3 regions of the Microbispora maris genome follow, and region 2 is predicted to be linked to each of the others. Evidence: riboswitches for the same ligand, from Rfam matches in the RefSeq annotation. Region 2 holds a riboswitch; each other region holds the start of a gene.
What was found. Region 2 has a riboswitch for cyclic di-AMP ahead of AAH991_RS11245 (C40 family peptidase). Riboswitches for the same ligand answer to the same signal wherever they lie in the genome.
Positions count from the first base shown of each region.

Region 1: linked by a shared signal. The riboswitch ahead of AAH991_RS00015 (C40 family peptidase) and the one ahead of AAH991_RS11245 (C40 family peptidase) in region 2 are both predicted to bind cyclic di-AMP.
Region 3: linked by a shared signal. The riboswitch ahead of AAH991_RS07410 (C40 family peptidase) and the one ahead of AAH991_RS11245 (C40 family peptidase) in region 2 are both predicted to bind cyclic di-AMP.

Region 1 covers NZ_JBDJAW010000001.1:109-5,211, reverse strand. Annotated here, with positions in the region: gene lysS (lysine--tRNA ligase) at 1-670, shown strand, start outside; gene AAH991_RS00030 (NADP-dependent oxidoreductase) at 749-1,672, opposite strand; gene AAH991_RS00025 (winged helix-turn-helix transcriptional regulator) at 1,767-2,177, shown strand; gene AAH991_RS00020 (helix-turn-helix domain-containing protein) at 2,251-2,499, shown strand; gene AAH991_RS00015 (C40 family peptidase) at 2,597-3,556, opposite strand; cyclic di-AMP (ydaO/yuaA leader) riboswitch at 3,707-3,860, opposite strand; gene AAH991_RS00010 (amino-acid N-acetyltransferase) at 4,251-4,802, shown strand.
Region 2 covers NZ_JBDJAW010000007.1:58,055-63,157, forward strand. Annotated here, with positions in the region: gene AAH991_RS11240 (gluzincin family metallopeptidase) at 71-985, opposite strand; gene AAH991_RS11245 (C40 family peptidase) at 1,089-1,664, opposite strand; cyclic di-AMP (ydaO/yuaA leader) riboswitch at 1,735-1,893, opposite strand; gene AAH991_RS11250 (C40 family peptidase) at 2,197-3,159, opposite strand; gene AAH991_RS11255 (NYN domain-containing protein) at 3,297-4,613, opposite strand; gene AAH991_RS11260 (GNAT family N-acetyltransferase) at 4,962-5,103, shown strand, end outside.
Region 3 covers NZ_JBDJAW010000004.1:214,050-219,152, forward strand. Annotated here, with positions in the region: gene AAH991_RS07400 (WD40 repeat domain-containing protein) at 1-495, shown strand, start outside; gene AAH991_RS07405 (hypothetical protein) at 553-1,641, shown strand; cyclic di-AMP (ydaO/yuaA leader) riboswitch at 1,922-2,081, shown strand; gene AAH991_RS07410 (C40 family peptidase) at 2,418-2,753, shown strand; gene AAH991_RS07415 (non-reducing end alpha-L-arabinofuranosidase family hydrolase) at 2,890-4,371, opposite strand; gene AAH991_RS07420 (histidine phosphatase family protein) at 4,991-5,103, opposite strand, start outside.

The DNA of each region.
Region 1 (5,103 bases), on a different contig from region 2:
CCGTCCCAACCAGTCGTTCAAGGTCTCCTTCGACCAGGAGATCCAGCGGATGTACGACGAGTGGGACACGCTGACCAGGAAGGTGCAGGACGGCACGGCGCTGCCGGCCGACCAGGCGGCCTACCGCCGCGCGTCGAGCACGGCCTCCCGGGTCCTGCCCGAGACGCCGCGACGGCTGCCGTACCGGACGCTCGCCTCGGTGGTGGACATCGCCACCGGGCACGAGGAGCAGACGCTGCGCATCCTGCGCGCGTTCGACCCGGAGATCGCCGGGCTGGACGAGCTGCGGCCGCGGCTCGACCGCGCCCGGCACTGGGTGAACACGTACCTGCCCGCGGAGGAGCGCACGCAGGTGCGCGAGACGCCCGACAAGGAACTGCTCGACACGCTCGGCGAGCAGGACCGCGAGTCGCTGCGCCTGCTGGCGGAGGGTCTCGACGCGCACTGGTCGCTCGACGGGCTCACCACCCTCGTGTACGGCGTGCCTAAGGTGCAGGCCGGGCTCGACATGGACGCCAAGGCGGCCACGCCCGAGCTGAAGGCGGCCCAGCGGGCCTTCTTCGCCCTGCTCTACCGCCTGCTCGTCGGCCGCGACACCGGCCCGCGCCTGCCCACGCTGCTGCTGGCCGTGGGCCGTGACCGGGTGCGTGAGCTGCTCGGTCGTTCCTGATCGGTCGATCCCGATCCCTGCGTCCGATCTCCTGCCCGCGGGCCGGACGGCATGGCCGTCCGGCCCGCGGCCGTACTGTCAGGGCAGCAGGACCAGCCGGCCGCGCAGGCCGCCCCTCCGCAGGCGCTCGTACGCCTCGGCCGCCCGCTCCAGCGGATAGGTGCCGGCGATTCGCATGGTCAGCCGTCCCTCCTCGGCCAGCTTCGCGACGTCCCGTAGCTGGGCCGCGTCGGCGCCGACGGACACCGTCGAGACCCGGATGCCGCGCAGCGGGATCGGGGCCTGTCCGGCGACGACGGTGACGAACGCGCCTCCGTTGCGCACGGCGTCCAGCGCGGGCAGGCCGACGACCGCCGCGTCCACCAGGCCGTCGACGCCGCCGGGTACGACGGCCCTGGCGGCCGTGGCCAGGTCGGCGCCCCGCGGCACGAACCACTCCGCGCCGAAGCCCCGCACCAGCGGCTCGTCGCGGGGTGCCGCGACCGCGGCGACCCTGATCCCCCGTGCCACGGCCAGCTCCACCAGATAGCCGCCCAGGCCCCCGGCCGCTCCGGTGACGAGCAGGGTCTCGCCCTCGGCGAGCCCGGTGAGGTCGAGCGCCTGGACGGCGGTGAGCGCGTTCAGCGGCAACGTCGACGCCTCGGGCGCGGTCGCTCCGGCGGGTGCGGGCGCGACGGCCGTCTCGTCCAGCACCACCAGGTCCGCCTGGGCCTTGACGGGCTCCGTCAGCCGGTCCGACAGCCCGATGACGCGCTCGCCCGGGAGCACGCCCGTCACTCCCGGACCGACGCGGTCGACCACGCCCGCCACGTCCCAGCCGAGCGCGTACGTCTCCAGCCGGGGCGCGAGCTTGAAGTCGGGCAGGGCGCCCGAGGCCGTGAGCAGGTCGATCGGATTGACGGCCGCCGCCTCGACCCTGATCCGCACCTGCCCCGGTCCCGGCTCGGGCTCGGGCGTCTCGACCAGCCGTACGGCACCGCCTCGTGCCACCAGTGTTCTCATGGGTTCTCCTTCCGTACGGCAGGGAGCGTAGGAAGAGTTACTCTCTCTTGGTAAGTAGGCACCAAAAAGTGCGTAACAAACGCGGAGGGAAGACATGGCCACCCGGACGGCCGCCGAACGGCGCGAGGAGGAACGTCAGCGGTACAACGCGTACGTCGCGACCTGTCCGTCGCGGAAGCTGCTCGACACGCTCAGCGACAAGTGGGCGAGCCTGGCGCTCACCGCGCTGGCCCACGGCCCGCTCCGCTACAGCGAACTGGCGCGGATGATCGCCGGTGTCAGCCAGAAGATGCTCACGCAGACGCTGCGGACGATGGAACGCGACGGTCTGGTCTCCCGTACGGTCACGCCCTCGGTGCCGGTCCGGGTCGACTACCGGCTCACGCCCCTGGGCGAGAACCTCTTGCCGCTGCTCGAAGCGATCAAGCGCTGGGCCGAGGTTCACATGGAGGATGTGGAGGCGGCCAGAGAGGCGTACGACCGGCGGGTCGACTCCCAACCTTGACGACCTTCGCGGCAGGCGTTTACCGTCCCTGGAGGGTGGGCCGACGAATCATCGTCGTGGGGGAGGGCGGACGATGGGTGTTCCCGAGGTCGTCTACCGAGGTGACAGTCTCGCCTCGGATTTTGATCGTGCCGGTCTCACCGATGAGGACTTACTTCTTCTCGCGGAGCTGGCCAAGGGCGTGACCGCGGACCGGGTGGGCCGCAGTCTCGACGTCAGCGGGCGTACGGTGCGGCGGCGGCTGCGGTGCATCTGCGACCGCATCGGCGTCGCGACGGCGATCGAGGCCGTCGCCTGGGCGGCGCGCCGCCGCCTCATCTGACCGCGATCCGGACCGCACGGTGGTGGCTCCGGATCGCGCGGTCTCCGGGCCGGGGCCGGCCGCGTGCGCTCCGGAGCGCACGCTCTCGTGGCCCGGGTCAGTCGGCGACGCGCACCGCTCCCGCGAACGGCCGTCCGGCGATCTTCGCGATGTGGATGACGTCTCCCGTGCGCGGCGCGTGGATCATGTAGCCACCGCCGATGTAGATGCCCACGTGGTGCAGGTCGGAGTAGAAGAACACCAGGTCGCCGGGGCGGAGCTGGTCGCGGGAGATGTGCGTGCCGGCCGTCCACTGGTCGCCCGTGTAGTGGGGCAGGCTGATGCCGACGGCCTGGTAGGCCGCCATGACCAGGCCAGAGCAGTCGAAGGAGCTCGGGCCTTCGGCGCCCCACACGTACGGCTTGAGCTGCTGCCTGAGAGCCCAGCGCGCGGCCTGGGCGGCCTTGCCGTCGCCCACGATCGGGAACGACATCCGGCTGCGCGTCTCGCTGCCGACCGTGCGGGCGACCTGCCGGTAGAGGCTGCTCTCGGTCTTCTTGATCAGCTTGGTGATCTTGTCGCGGCGGGAGTCGAGGCCGGTGAGCAGTTTCTTGACCTCGGCCTGCCGGGCGGAGGCGCTCTCCCTGGCCCGCGCGGCGGCGTCCATGGCCTTGGTGACCTCGGCGACCTCCTGGCTCTCCTGCAGCTCCAGCGCGTACGTCGTGGAGGCCTGGCTCAGGTACTTCCGCGGGTCGGCGTCGCTGTCGATGAGCACGAGCGCGTTGCCGAGCCCGTTGGTCATGTAGGAGTGCTGCGCGAGGGCGCTGGCCTTCTGCCGGCGGACCTCCAGCTCGGCCTCGCTCTTGGCGAGGTTCTTCTTGGCGAGCTCGGCGGACCGCTCGGCCGCCTTGAGCCGCACGCGCTCGCCGTTGTACTGCTCGGTGAGGCTCTCGATCTCGGTGTAGAGGCTCTCGACCTGTTCCGTGAGCTCCTTGAGGCTCGGCTTGGGGTCGGCGGTGGCGCGGACCACCGGGGCGCCGAACGTGATCGCGGTGAGCGCGACGCCGACGAACGCCAATCGGCGGATGGCAGCCGGACCGGCCGTGCCGGATCCGGACCGTCGGCGGCGGGCGTGCCTGCCCGCCGGCCGTCCTCCACGCGTGCGCAACCGAGCTCCTCTCCCACATGCGCCCCGCGGCAGGCCGTGTCGTGGAGCATGGCCATGTGGCGGGGCGCTACTGAGCGCCTACCGGGTTAGCTGACGGGTTCGGGCCGGAGTAGCCCTACCTTGGCGGATTCACCCCTTGACGATCTGAGACCGAACCGATCCTGATCCTGCAGTTGGGTCCCCGGCTCCCCTCCGCACTCGGTGCTTCGAAGATTCGGCGCCCGGCCGCCGTGAGCGCTCACGATGACCGGCATCGTCGCTGGACGATAGTGCACGGCGAGTTCTTGCTCAACCAGAACTCCGAAACCCGTCTACGTTTGACAACCAAACGATCACAGCTGGGTCACGGGCTCAATGGGGATACATCCGCGTTCACCTGGGTTTGGAGTGATCTGAGGTGTTGGACGTGCCGTGCGGGCTGCCGGAAAAAGTAGGACGAACCGGATCGAGGTCGCGCAGGGCGGCCGGGCGTCCTTCCGTATCCTTACGGCTACAGAGGGTCAGACCTCATGTCGGGCGTGGTGTTTGGGAATGACCGTTATCCGGAGAGGTCGTTCGCGCCGACTGCGGGCGATCCGATCCCGTCCGGCTAGGCTGACCGCTCATGGAGCAGGTCACCGCGCAGACATCCAGTGGATCGGGTGCCACGGCCGTGACGGTGCGCCGGGCCAGGACGCCGGACGTCCGGGCGATCCGGCGTCTCGTCGACGCGTACTCGGGCGTCGGCCCCCGGCTCCTCAAGAAGAGCACGGTGACGCTGTACGAGGACGTGCAGGAGTTCTGGGTCGCGGAGGTGGACGGGCAGATCGTCGGCTGCGGCGCGCTGCACGTGCTGTGGGAGGACCTCGCCGAGATCAGGACCGTCGCCGTGGACCCCGCGGTGCGCGGTGGGGGGATCGGCCACCGGATCGTCGCCGCGCTCATCGAGACCGCCCGGGACCTCGGCGTGCGGAGGGTCTTCTGCCTCACGTTCGCGGTCGAGTTCTTCGCCCGGCACGGCTTCCGGCCCATTCAGGGCACACCGGTCTCTCCCGAGGTGTATGCGGAACTGCTCGCGTCGTACGACGAGGGTGTCGCCGAGTTCCTCGACCTGGAGCACGTCAAGCCGAACACTCTGGGGAACACCCGGATGTTGCTGCACCTCGATCGTCATTGACCGCCGTTCACGGCCGGTCAGATAATGATCTTGACGTGAATTGTCAGCGTCCGCAAAGGTGACTGTTGTTACGCCTGTCGCTACTTTTGGCAATATCAGCGTGTGCTACGGACGTGCGGCGCATGCGTCTTCGAAACGAGGTGACACGGTGAGCACCGGACAGCCGCCGTACCCCCAGGACGAGTCGGACGGAACGCCACCGCCGTCATCGAACCCCGGGTACGGCACGGACAGACAGGCCCAGGACTACGACCCTGACGTCACGGTCGTCAACTACCGCCACACGGGGCAGAACACGGGC
Region 2 (5,103 bases):
GCGCGCGGTCCGCCCGCGCCGCCCGAGAAGGCATTGTCGCAGCCGCGGCCGTCCCGCCGCCGTACGCCGATCAGGACCGGGCGAGCTGCCCGCGCGCGTACGCCCGCCATTCGAGGGTCAGGCGGCCGGGGGTCAGCCCGAGCACCTCCCGCAGGGCGGCGCCGATCTCCTCGCGCCGCGCGGCGCGGTAGAGGGCCACCAGCCTCCGCTCGCCGAACCGGTCGGCGATGTAGCGGCAGGCCAGCCACGCCTCCTCGTACGCCTGGGCGGGCCTGGCCGCGAAGTCGCCGGGCCCCGGCAGCTCCCGCAGCGCCGGCCTGCCGGCGGCCACGTCCGCGGCCAGCTCGGCGGCCACCGTCCGGACCGGCAGCCCGCTGTCCAGGTAGCCCACGTAGTCGGCGAAGCCCTCCAGGAGCCACATCGGGACGGCGCGGGGACCGGCGGTCGCGACGTGCGTCAGCTCATGGGTCACGACGACCAGGCGGCCGGTCGCGGACAGGCGGGCGAACGCGGCCGGCTGCACGATCACCCGGCCGCCGGTGGCGACGGCCGCCAGGCCGTCCACCTTCGCCGGCGCGGCCAGCACGGCGGCCTGCTCCTCGCCGCGGGGCACGAGGACCACCGCGCCGCCGTACCCGCCCCAGATCCTCGTCACCGTACGGTCCGCGCGATCGGCCAGCGCGGCGATCTCGGCGACCAGCGGCCGGGGCGACCCGACGACGACCGCCCGCGCGCCGCGGGCGACGGAGGCGCCGGTCCACATGCCCGGATGCTCCCGCACGGCGGCGCGGGCGTCGAGCCGCAGGGCGAGCAGCGGATCGGGCGGGGCCGCGGCCGCCGGCCCGGCGAGCAGCGCGGCCAGCGCGACGGCCACGGCCGCGACACGGCGGGGACGGGCCCCGCGGGACGGATCCGCGGGCCGGCGCCGGCCGGCCGCGGCGCGCACGCCCGGCACACCCGCGGGCACGCCGCTCGTGACAGTCACGCCGTGCATGGTAGCCAGCACATGCCACGGCCCCGTCCACCTCGGCGAGGTGGACGGGGCCGCATGGACGGCGCCGGTCGAGGGGGCTTGGTGACCGGCGTCCTCAGACGCCCGGACGGACGGCACCCACGAAGGTGCTCCTCCGGTAGGCGTCCAGCTTGTCGATCCGCACCCGCGTGCCGCTGTGCGGAGCGTGGACCATCTTGCCGTGCCCGACGTACATGCCGACGTGGCCGCCGCCGCTGGTGAAGATCAGGTCACCGGGCTCGAAGTGCCCCCAGGACACCTTCTTCCTGACCGCGCCGCGGATGGACCACGTCGTGCGCGGCAGCCGTACGCCGGCCTTGCGCCAGGCGTACTGGACCAGGCCCGAGCAGTCGAACGCGCCCGGCCCGGTGGCCCCGTAGCGGTAGGGGTCACCGATCTGCTTCCTGGCGGTCTGCACCGCGCGCCGGGCCTTGGCCCGCTGGAGCGCGCTTCTGCTGACCTTCCGCTTGGTGGCGGACTTCTTCTTGGTCGCCTGCTTCTTCGCCGCGGCCTTGCGGGCGGCGGTGTTCGCACCGGTCGCCGTGGCCGTCTTCGTGGCCGTCTTCGTCTCGGGGGCTGTCTTGACGACCGTGACCGTCACCGTGTCGGCCGCCGCCGGATGCGCACCGGCGACCCCTACGGATGCCGTCAAAGCGGCACCTCCAAGGGCAATTCGGGCAAGACGGGACAGGCTAGCGGGGGTGGTAGACAGGATCTCTCCTCGGCTCTTCCGCAAACGCCTACCGGGTTAGCTGACGGGTTCGGGCTGGGAAGTCGCCCTACGGCGCGCGATGCGCCGATTCACCCCGGACCTTCGCGTGAAGGTCGATGGTTCCCCGGCTCCGTGCCTCCTGACTGCACGGACTCGGCAGGCCACCGGCGCCGGGGATCCCGCGAGGGGGAGGGTGTCGGGGGCGCCGATGACGGTGGAATTGTCTGCGCTACCGGCCGGCCGGACCGGTTCGCGGCGGCGAGGCGTGCTCGCCGCGGCCCAGAAGCTACCGAGGACCCGGCGCGTTCGGCAAAGCCCCGCCGCCGGATAAAGATCGGATAACGAAGGTCGCGAAGAAGAAACCGCAGCGTACCCATGGCACGGATGGACTAAATGTGACTCTGCTCACAGTCCTGTCACAGACCCCGAATTCGGCCACATTAGCCACAACCATCACAGACACGGCGGGACGTCAGGGACGGACGGCACCGATGGCGTGATACTCGGCGAGTGTGACAATCTTCACAACATCTCCGGTCTGCGGCGCGTGGACGACCTTGCCGTCGCCGGCGTAGATGCCGACGTGCCCGTAACCGGCGTGCCAGAGCAGGTCGCCCGGCTGGAGCTCGTCCAGGGAGACCCTGCGGCTCGCACCCCAGGCCCACTGCTCGTAGCTCGTCCTGGGCAGGGTCACCCCCGCCGCCGACCAGGCGGCCTGCACGAGGCCCGAGCAGTCCCAGGAGTCCGGCCCGGTCCCTCCGTAGCGGTACGGTTTGCCGACCTGCTTGTAGGCGAACTGGAGGGCCGCCAGCGCGTTGCCCGACGCCGGTCCGGTGTAGACGACGCCGGCGCTGTTCGGGTTGCCCGGGTTGTACGTCCCGAGCGAGCGCAGCAGCTTCATCTGCTCCCTGACGAGCTTGTCGACCTTCTCCTTCTCGTCGGCGAGCTCGCTCCTGACGTCGGCGGCCTCCTTGTAGGACGCCTTGCTCTGGTCGCGGCGGTCCTTGAGGCCCTGGATCGCGCCCTCGTACTCCCGCAACCGCCCCGCACGCTCGGCCGAGATGTGGTTGAGCGTGGCCAGGCCGCTGAGCATGGAGTCGGGGTTCGAGCTGTAGAAGACGCCGCCCCACGACCCCATGTCGCCGACCTGGTAGCTGTTGACGGCCATCGTGACCAGCCCGGCGCGGAGCTCCTCCACCCGGACGTTGTGCTTCTTGTAGTCCTCGTTGACGGCGAGGTACTTCTGCCTCGCCTTCTTCCACTTCTCGTTGGCCGCGTTGTAGCGGTCGACGAGCTTGTCGGCCTGCTCGTTGAGCTTGTTCAGCTTCGCCTTGGCCTGCGCGACTGTGGGCTTCGGATCCGCCTGCGCGCCCGTCACCGGCATCAGCAGGACCACGGCGGCCAAACCGGCGGCCACCGGCACACGCCCTCGCACTGAGGCCCCCTTTTTAGATCTACGAAACCTGCGCGCGACTCTATCCAGGCGATCTTGAAGCTTCAACCTAGTCGCAGGTATTCGCGGTGGTCATGACCCAGGGCGACGACGCGGGTCCGGAGCGTGCGTACGGGCGCTCAGCCGCGGCCGAGCCGGCGCAGCAGCAGGAGCGAGGGCACCGGGCGCGCGCCCATGCGGCGCACCGACTCGGCCACCTCCCGGTCGGAGGAGACGACCGCGATCGACCGCCCCGGGGGCTCCGCCCGCACCAGCGTGCGGATGAGGTCGTCGGCGATCTCCCCGGGCGCGCTGAACATCACCCGGACCCCGCGGGGCGCGGACACCTGGACGGGCCCGTTCAGCTCGGCGCCGTCGAAGACGCACGTCACCTCCGCCCGCGTCTGGACGGCGAGCCCGCCGAGCCCGGTGAGCAGCCGGGCCCGCTGGTCGGCGAGGGTCAGCGATGGGTAGCCGGTCTTGGTCACGTTGTAGCCGTCGACGATCAGGTGCAGGTGCGGGAGGGCCAGGAGCTGGTCGAGCAGCTGGGGGTCGTCGTTGGCCAGCGCCCGCGCGGGCACGGCCGTCACGCCCGGCTCGCCCGGCACGACGGCGGTCACGTAGTCGGCGGGCCTGCTGATCGTCGTGGGCAGGCCGAGCTCCTTGCGCAGCCCCGCGGCGGTGTCCTGGAGCGCGTCCAGCAGCACCCGCACCCGGGCGTCCTCGATGCTGCGGCCCTCGCGGGCGGCCCTGCGGCTGGCCTCCAGCTGGCGCTCGGCGTCCGCCAGGCGCTCCCTGAGCCGGCGCAGCTCGGACTCGGCCGCGCCGTTGGCGCTCGCGACCCTGGCCCGCGCCTCGGACGTCTCCGCCTCCAGCTCGGCCGTCCTGGCCTCGGCGGCCCTGACCCGCTCGCGGGCCTCGTGCAGCTTGCGCCGCAGGTCGGAGTTCTCCGCGCGGGCCGCCTTGAGCTGCTCGCGCACCCGCTCGATCTCCTCCTTGGCGGAGGCTCGCTGTGCCGCGAGCTGCTCGCGCAGCCGCGTCTCCGCCTGCTCCCGCTGGCTGCCCGCCGCGGCGGCCCGCTCCAGGTCGGCCCGCGCCTGCTCGACCAGGTCCGGCCAGCCGGGCGGACGGGTCAGGTAGGCCGCCGCCGCGACCAGCACCGGCTCGGCCGCGGGGGGCACCGTGCCCTCGGCCAGGCTCGCCACCAGCTCGGGCCAGGCCGCCTCCAGCGTCTCGGCCACCCGCTCGCGGAACTCCTTGTCGTTCTCCAGCTGGGCCGCGATCGGCGCGCTGCCGAGGCGGGCGCGCTTGCGGGGATCGAACTTGGCGATGTTGCGCAACGGCGGCGGCACGGCTGCGGCGGGCATCGAGCCCAGCACCTGCGCCGCGACCTCCACCACGTGTAAGCGGACCTGCTCGGGCAACGGACGAGACAGGCCTTCTCCGGCTGAACTCATCTCGTCGCTCCTCGGTCGTGTCCTACAGATCTTCTGCCCACTGCGGTCGCCCCGGCGGCGCCTCGCGGTGCTGTCGCCCCCGAGTGCGAGAACGTCCCCCGATGCCCGCCCCCGCGAGACGTGAGCCTCGCGGCGCGCCCACCGGACCGCCCTCACACGGCAAGATCTGCGAGACACTCCCTTGTTCTTGTCACTTCCAAGGGTACGGCCGTCGCACCGTGTCCATGCCGCGTTCATGATCTGTCACCGGGCCTCCGGCGGTGCGGCCCGGCTGTGCGGCCCGGCTGTGCGGCCCGGCGCGGACAATCCGTTGGCGGGCGCCCGGCACCCGTCCGTACGCTTGGCGCTGTGTTCACCCCGCCATACCCGATCATGACCCCCCGGCTGGTCCTGCGCCCCTTCACCGAGGCCGACCTCGACGACCTGCACGCCTTCCACTCCCTGCCCGAGGTGACCAGATATCTGTACTGGGACGCCCGTACGCGGGAGG
Region 3 (5,103 bases), on a different contig from region 2:
TTGCCGCCGCCCGCAGGCAGGGACGACTGGAGCCTCGCGGGGTTCAGCCCGGACAGTCGACGGCTGCTGCTGCAGGGGGTGGTAGGGGGCCGCGTGACGGTGTTCGACCGCGGGCTGCGTGCCCGGTCGCGGCTGAAGACGCGGATGTCGCCCGCGGCGCTCGCGAACGACTACCGCACGGCGGCCGAAGTCGTCGGCACCTGGCCGAAGTTCCGGAAGATGCGCCTGTTCGACCTGCGTACCGGCCGCGCGCGTGGCGCGGTGACCGTACGGCTGCCGCGCGGGCAGTACATCGACGACCTCGACTTCGACAAGGCGGGGCGCGTCGTCGTCCGGTCCAAGACCAAGACGGGCGTGGCGGTCTATCGGGTCTCGAGGACCGGCAAGACGACGGTGCTGCGGACGATCACCAGGCCCGGCACGCGGATCTGGGTGCTCCCGGGAGACAGCACGTACGAACCGTGGACGGAGAAAGCGAGCAAATCGTCCCGGTGACGACGTGAACTGATCCCTTCCGCCGGACGTCATCCTCATGACGGAAGGGGAGGCGTTGTGCGTACCGCGATCGTCTCGGGGATGACGGCGCTCGCGCTGGCGTGCGCGCCTGCCGTGGCGGCCTCCGGCGTGACCCACGAGGGCGGCCGGGCCGGGGAGGCCGCCGCATGGCGGCCGGCCGGGGTGAACACCCTGCCCGGCGACGACGTCCTCGACGACGTGACGGTCCTGGGCGACGGGTCGGTGTGGGCGGCCGGTCACCGGGTCGCGAACGGGAAGCAGCGGGGCCTGGTCCAGAGGTACGACGGCCGGGCGTGGCAGGTGGTCCCCGGCGCCCCGCCGTACGAGCTGAAGGCCGTGGCGGCCACCTCGAACACGAACGTGTGGGTCTTCGGCCAGGGGAAGGCCGCCCGGTGGAACGGCCGCGCGTGGACCGCCTTCTCGCTGGGCGGCGCGTTCCCGGCGGCGGACGCCGACGCGACGGGCGCGAAGGACGTCTGGGCGGTGGCCGGGTCCTTCGCCTCGGCCAGGCGCTGGAACGGGTCCTCGTGGCAGAGCGTCCGGCTGCCGGCCCACGCCGCCGCCGTCGACGCGTACAAGGCCCGCGACGTCTGGGCGGCGGGGAGCAAGGGCGACCGTCCCGTGATCATGCGGTGGAACGGGAGGTCCTGGGCGCTGGTGCCCACACCCGCGGTCAAGCTGCCCGCCCCCGGCGCGGCCGCGTTCCTCAACGACATCGCCGTCGTGAGCCCGCGGAACGTGTGGGCCGTCGGCGGCGTCACCTGGGAGGGCGCGAACGACGAGGGTGACGACGTCACCTACAACCGCACCCTGGTGATGCGCTGGAACGGCACGTCGTGGGCCACCTCGGTCGGGGCCGTCAACGCGCAGCCGTACACGGAGGTGGAGCCCGACGGCAAGGGCGGCATGTGGGTCGTGCAGGGCAGCTGGAACGCCATCCTGTGGCAGGTGACGGGCTCGGCGTGGAGGAGCGTCCCCCTCCCCCGGAAGGCGGGCACCGACGCCGTCCTGTCCTCGATCGCGCGCAGGCCGGGGACGGCCACCCTGTGGGGTGCGGGTTTCACCGTGCCGCAGGGCGACCCCGACGACCCCTCGGCCAACGGCACGTTCTGGCGTACGCGCTGATCTTCACGAGCCGAGGGCGTCACACCGGCTCTCGCGCGGATGTGACGAGCGCCACGTTTTTTCCGATGACACGGCTCTGACCTGCACTTATGCAGGCGTGATCCTTTTTATGGGCTTCTTACCCTTTATGTGCCCTTTGCCCGAATATGGGCGAGCTTGGTAGTTTCCTTGCCCTGCGACGGCGGCGTACCCCATGACGCCGCCGTCGCGGAACCGGCACCGCCGTGCTTGAAAACGAAAATCCACTGTCACCGCCGCCATGTCCTCTCCGCCCCCCGGGGCGCCGGTGACGCCGAATCCGTGCGGCAAGGAAGCACGGAGCCGGGGAACCAGTCGACCTTCGCACGAAGGTCCGGGGTGAATCGGCGCGCCACGCGCCGTAGGGCGACTTCCCTGCCCGAATCCGTCAGCTAACCCGGTAGGCGCAAGCGGAAGACTCTAGGAGAGATCCCCTGTCTGCCAACCCCGCCACTCTGTCCCGCATCGCCCGCGTCACGATCGGTGGCGTCGCGCTCACCGCCTCTGTCGCGGCCTTCGGCGCGCTGCCCGCGACCGCCGCAACGGGGACGGTCACGGCACCACAGCCCGCCTCGACGCTCATCCCGCCCCAGCCCCCCGCGACGGGCGCCACCTCGGACACCCCAGCGGCACCCACGACCCCGACCCCGACGGCGACCACGGCGCCGGCCACCGCCGCGGCCGCCCCGAACGCCGCGGCGGACAAGAAGCTCACCAAGTCCGCCCTGCAGCAGGAGAAGGCCAAGCGCGCCATCAAGGTGGCGAAGAAGCAGCTCGGCGATCCCTACGTGTGGGGCGCCACAGGCCCGCGGGCGTTCGACTGCTCCGGGCTGGTCCAGTTCGCCTGGCGCAAGGCCGGGATCAAGCTCCCGCGCACGACGTGGTCGATGCTCGACGCCGTCAAGAAGAAGGTCTCCCTGGCCCACCTCAAGCCCGGCGACCTCGTATTCACCAGCGGCGGCGGCCACGTGGGCATGTACATCGGGCACAAGAAGGTGATCAACGCCCCCCACAGCGGCGCGGTGGTCCACATCGACAGCCTCAAGGGCTACTGGAGGAGCGGCTTCCTCACCGCCGTACGCCCGGGAATCTGACGCCGGGCGCGAGGAAGACGATTCCCGGCCTGCGTCGTCGCAGGCCGGGAACTCGACGCGCGCCCGCGCGTCCGGAAACAGGAAACCTCCGGTCGGCGACACCGACCGGAGGCCTCATGAGTCCTGCGTCACATCATCAGCGCTGCAGCGTCAGCACGCCCGGCCGGTAGGGCAGGAGGCCGTAGTCGCCGCCGGAGCTGGGGCTGCGACCCTGGTAGAGCAGCTGCAGGTTGCAGGCGTCCACGGTCTTGGTCTGGTCGGGGTTGTTGCGCACCAGGTCACCGTGGCTGATGTCGTTGGTCCAGGTGGCGCCGCTGTTGGCCTTGCCCGCGAAGGGGTTGCTCTCGCTCGTGGCCTGCGGGGTCCACGAACCACCCAGGCTGGAGGCGGTGTACGAGCGGAAGTAACGGCCCTGCGAGCCGATCGACTCGACCAGCATCAGGTACTTGTTCAGGCCCTGGAGCTTGTAGACCTCGACGCCCTCGAACAGGTTGTTCGTCGTGTCGCTCATGATCTGGGTGTAGTTGGAGCCGAAGCTGCCCGGGAAGTTCCCGATGGGCATGCTCTGCCGGTAGATCTTGCCGTTGTCGCCGGCGAAGAACAGGTACATGTTCTGGCCGTCACCGATGAGCGTCTGGTCGATCGGCCCGGTGCCCGAGCCGGAGATGCTCGCGGTGGACAGCGTCTGCTGCGCGGACCAGCTGTTCACGTTGCTGGGGTCGCTCGACGTCCGGTAGGAGAAGGCGGTCCCGCCCCACTGGTAGGCCAGCACCCAGATGTTCTTCGGGGCGAAGTAGAACAGCGTGGGCGCGACGGCCGAGAAGGGCATCGTGTTCTGGCTGGCCGAGGCCATGTCGGACCAGTTGGTGAACAGGCCGAAGTTCATCGAACCCCAGCTCGTGCCCGTGTTGTGCGTCGTCGCGTAGACCAGGTGCTTGCCGTTGTAGACGACGTTGGTGAAGTCCTTCAGCGAGACCCACCCGGACTTCGGAGTCGCCAGCGCGCCGGTCGAGCTCCAGCGGTACGTCGACGGGAGATCGCACGTGCCACCGCTGGTCGGCGTCACCGTCGGGGACGGCGTCGTGCTCGGGCCGCCGCCTCCGCGGATGCTCCACTTCTGGTTGTCGCCGCCCCAGCAGCTGTAGAGCTGGATCTGGCTGCCGTTGGCGGTGCCGGCGCCGACGACGTCCAGGCACAGCCCGGACGCGACGCCCACGATGGTGCCGTCGGCGTTCTGGCGCCACTTCTGGTTGTTCTGGCCGTTGCAGGACCAGATCACGACCTTGGTGCCGTTCGTCGTGCCCATGTTGTAGGCGTCCACGCACCGGGTGCCGTTGAAGGTCCGCAGCTCACCGGCGGAGGTGAACTCGAAGCCCTGGTTCGCCTGCCCGTTGCAGTCGTAGATCTGCAGAGCGGTGCCCAGCGCGTCGGTGTTGCCCGCCACGTCCAGGCAACGCCCCGACGCCACACTCACCAGAGGTGCCGGCGCCGCCGACGCCGGCACCGCCCACGTCGCAGTGGCCGCCACCAACGCGGCCAGCACCGCCACGATGCGTACGCCGACACCGACCGGCGAACGACGCCGGCCGCTCGTCACACGAATGGGGGGTGAATCCATTGTTTCGTTCTCCTCCTTCGGGGGGTGGAAGCGTGGCGAAGCGGGCCACGCCAGGAAAAACCGCAGTGGCATCACGGAGCCCGGGCAGGGACGGTCCGCGATGGAAAGGCCAAGGGCGGCCACGGTGCTGTTAGCGCTAACATGCGGCGCAATCCCGGGTTCCTCTCCCTCGGCGGTTCGGCGGTGATGGTGCAGCGGCGCGGATACGACCGGGCGGGGCGCCGCGTCAAGGACGCGACTGCGCCCCCTGCCGGCCACGTCCGGATGCCGCCGGGGTGGCGCGCGGCCGCGGACCGCCTCCGATCATGGAGACCCTCCTTTCGTGGCCGGCGCGTGTTAGCGCTCACAATTCACGACGCGGAGAGCCGCGTCCACAGGTCTCGATGCCGGTGATAATGGCGGAGCAAACTAGGACTCGCCGGGGCCCGTCAAGAGCGGACCGCGCGCGTCGATGGCGGTCAGCCCTTCTGAAACGCACGTAGCTGGCGTTACGGGCCCGGCCCGCACCGCGCGCGGACCGGCACGTGATGAAACTTTCAACCGAGTAAGCGCCGTCGCGGGCGGCGGCCCGCAGAGTCATCGGTGATCCCACGCTCCGGCGACCGGCCGGGACCCGGCTTCACGGCCTGACGCCTTCGGGGAACCCGGTCCAGCGCAGGTCGGGCGGGAGGTGGCTCATGTCGTTGAACATCACGAGCGTGGGCGGCAGGCCGTCGCGGTAGTCGATGACCG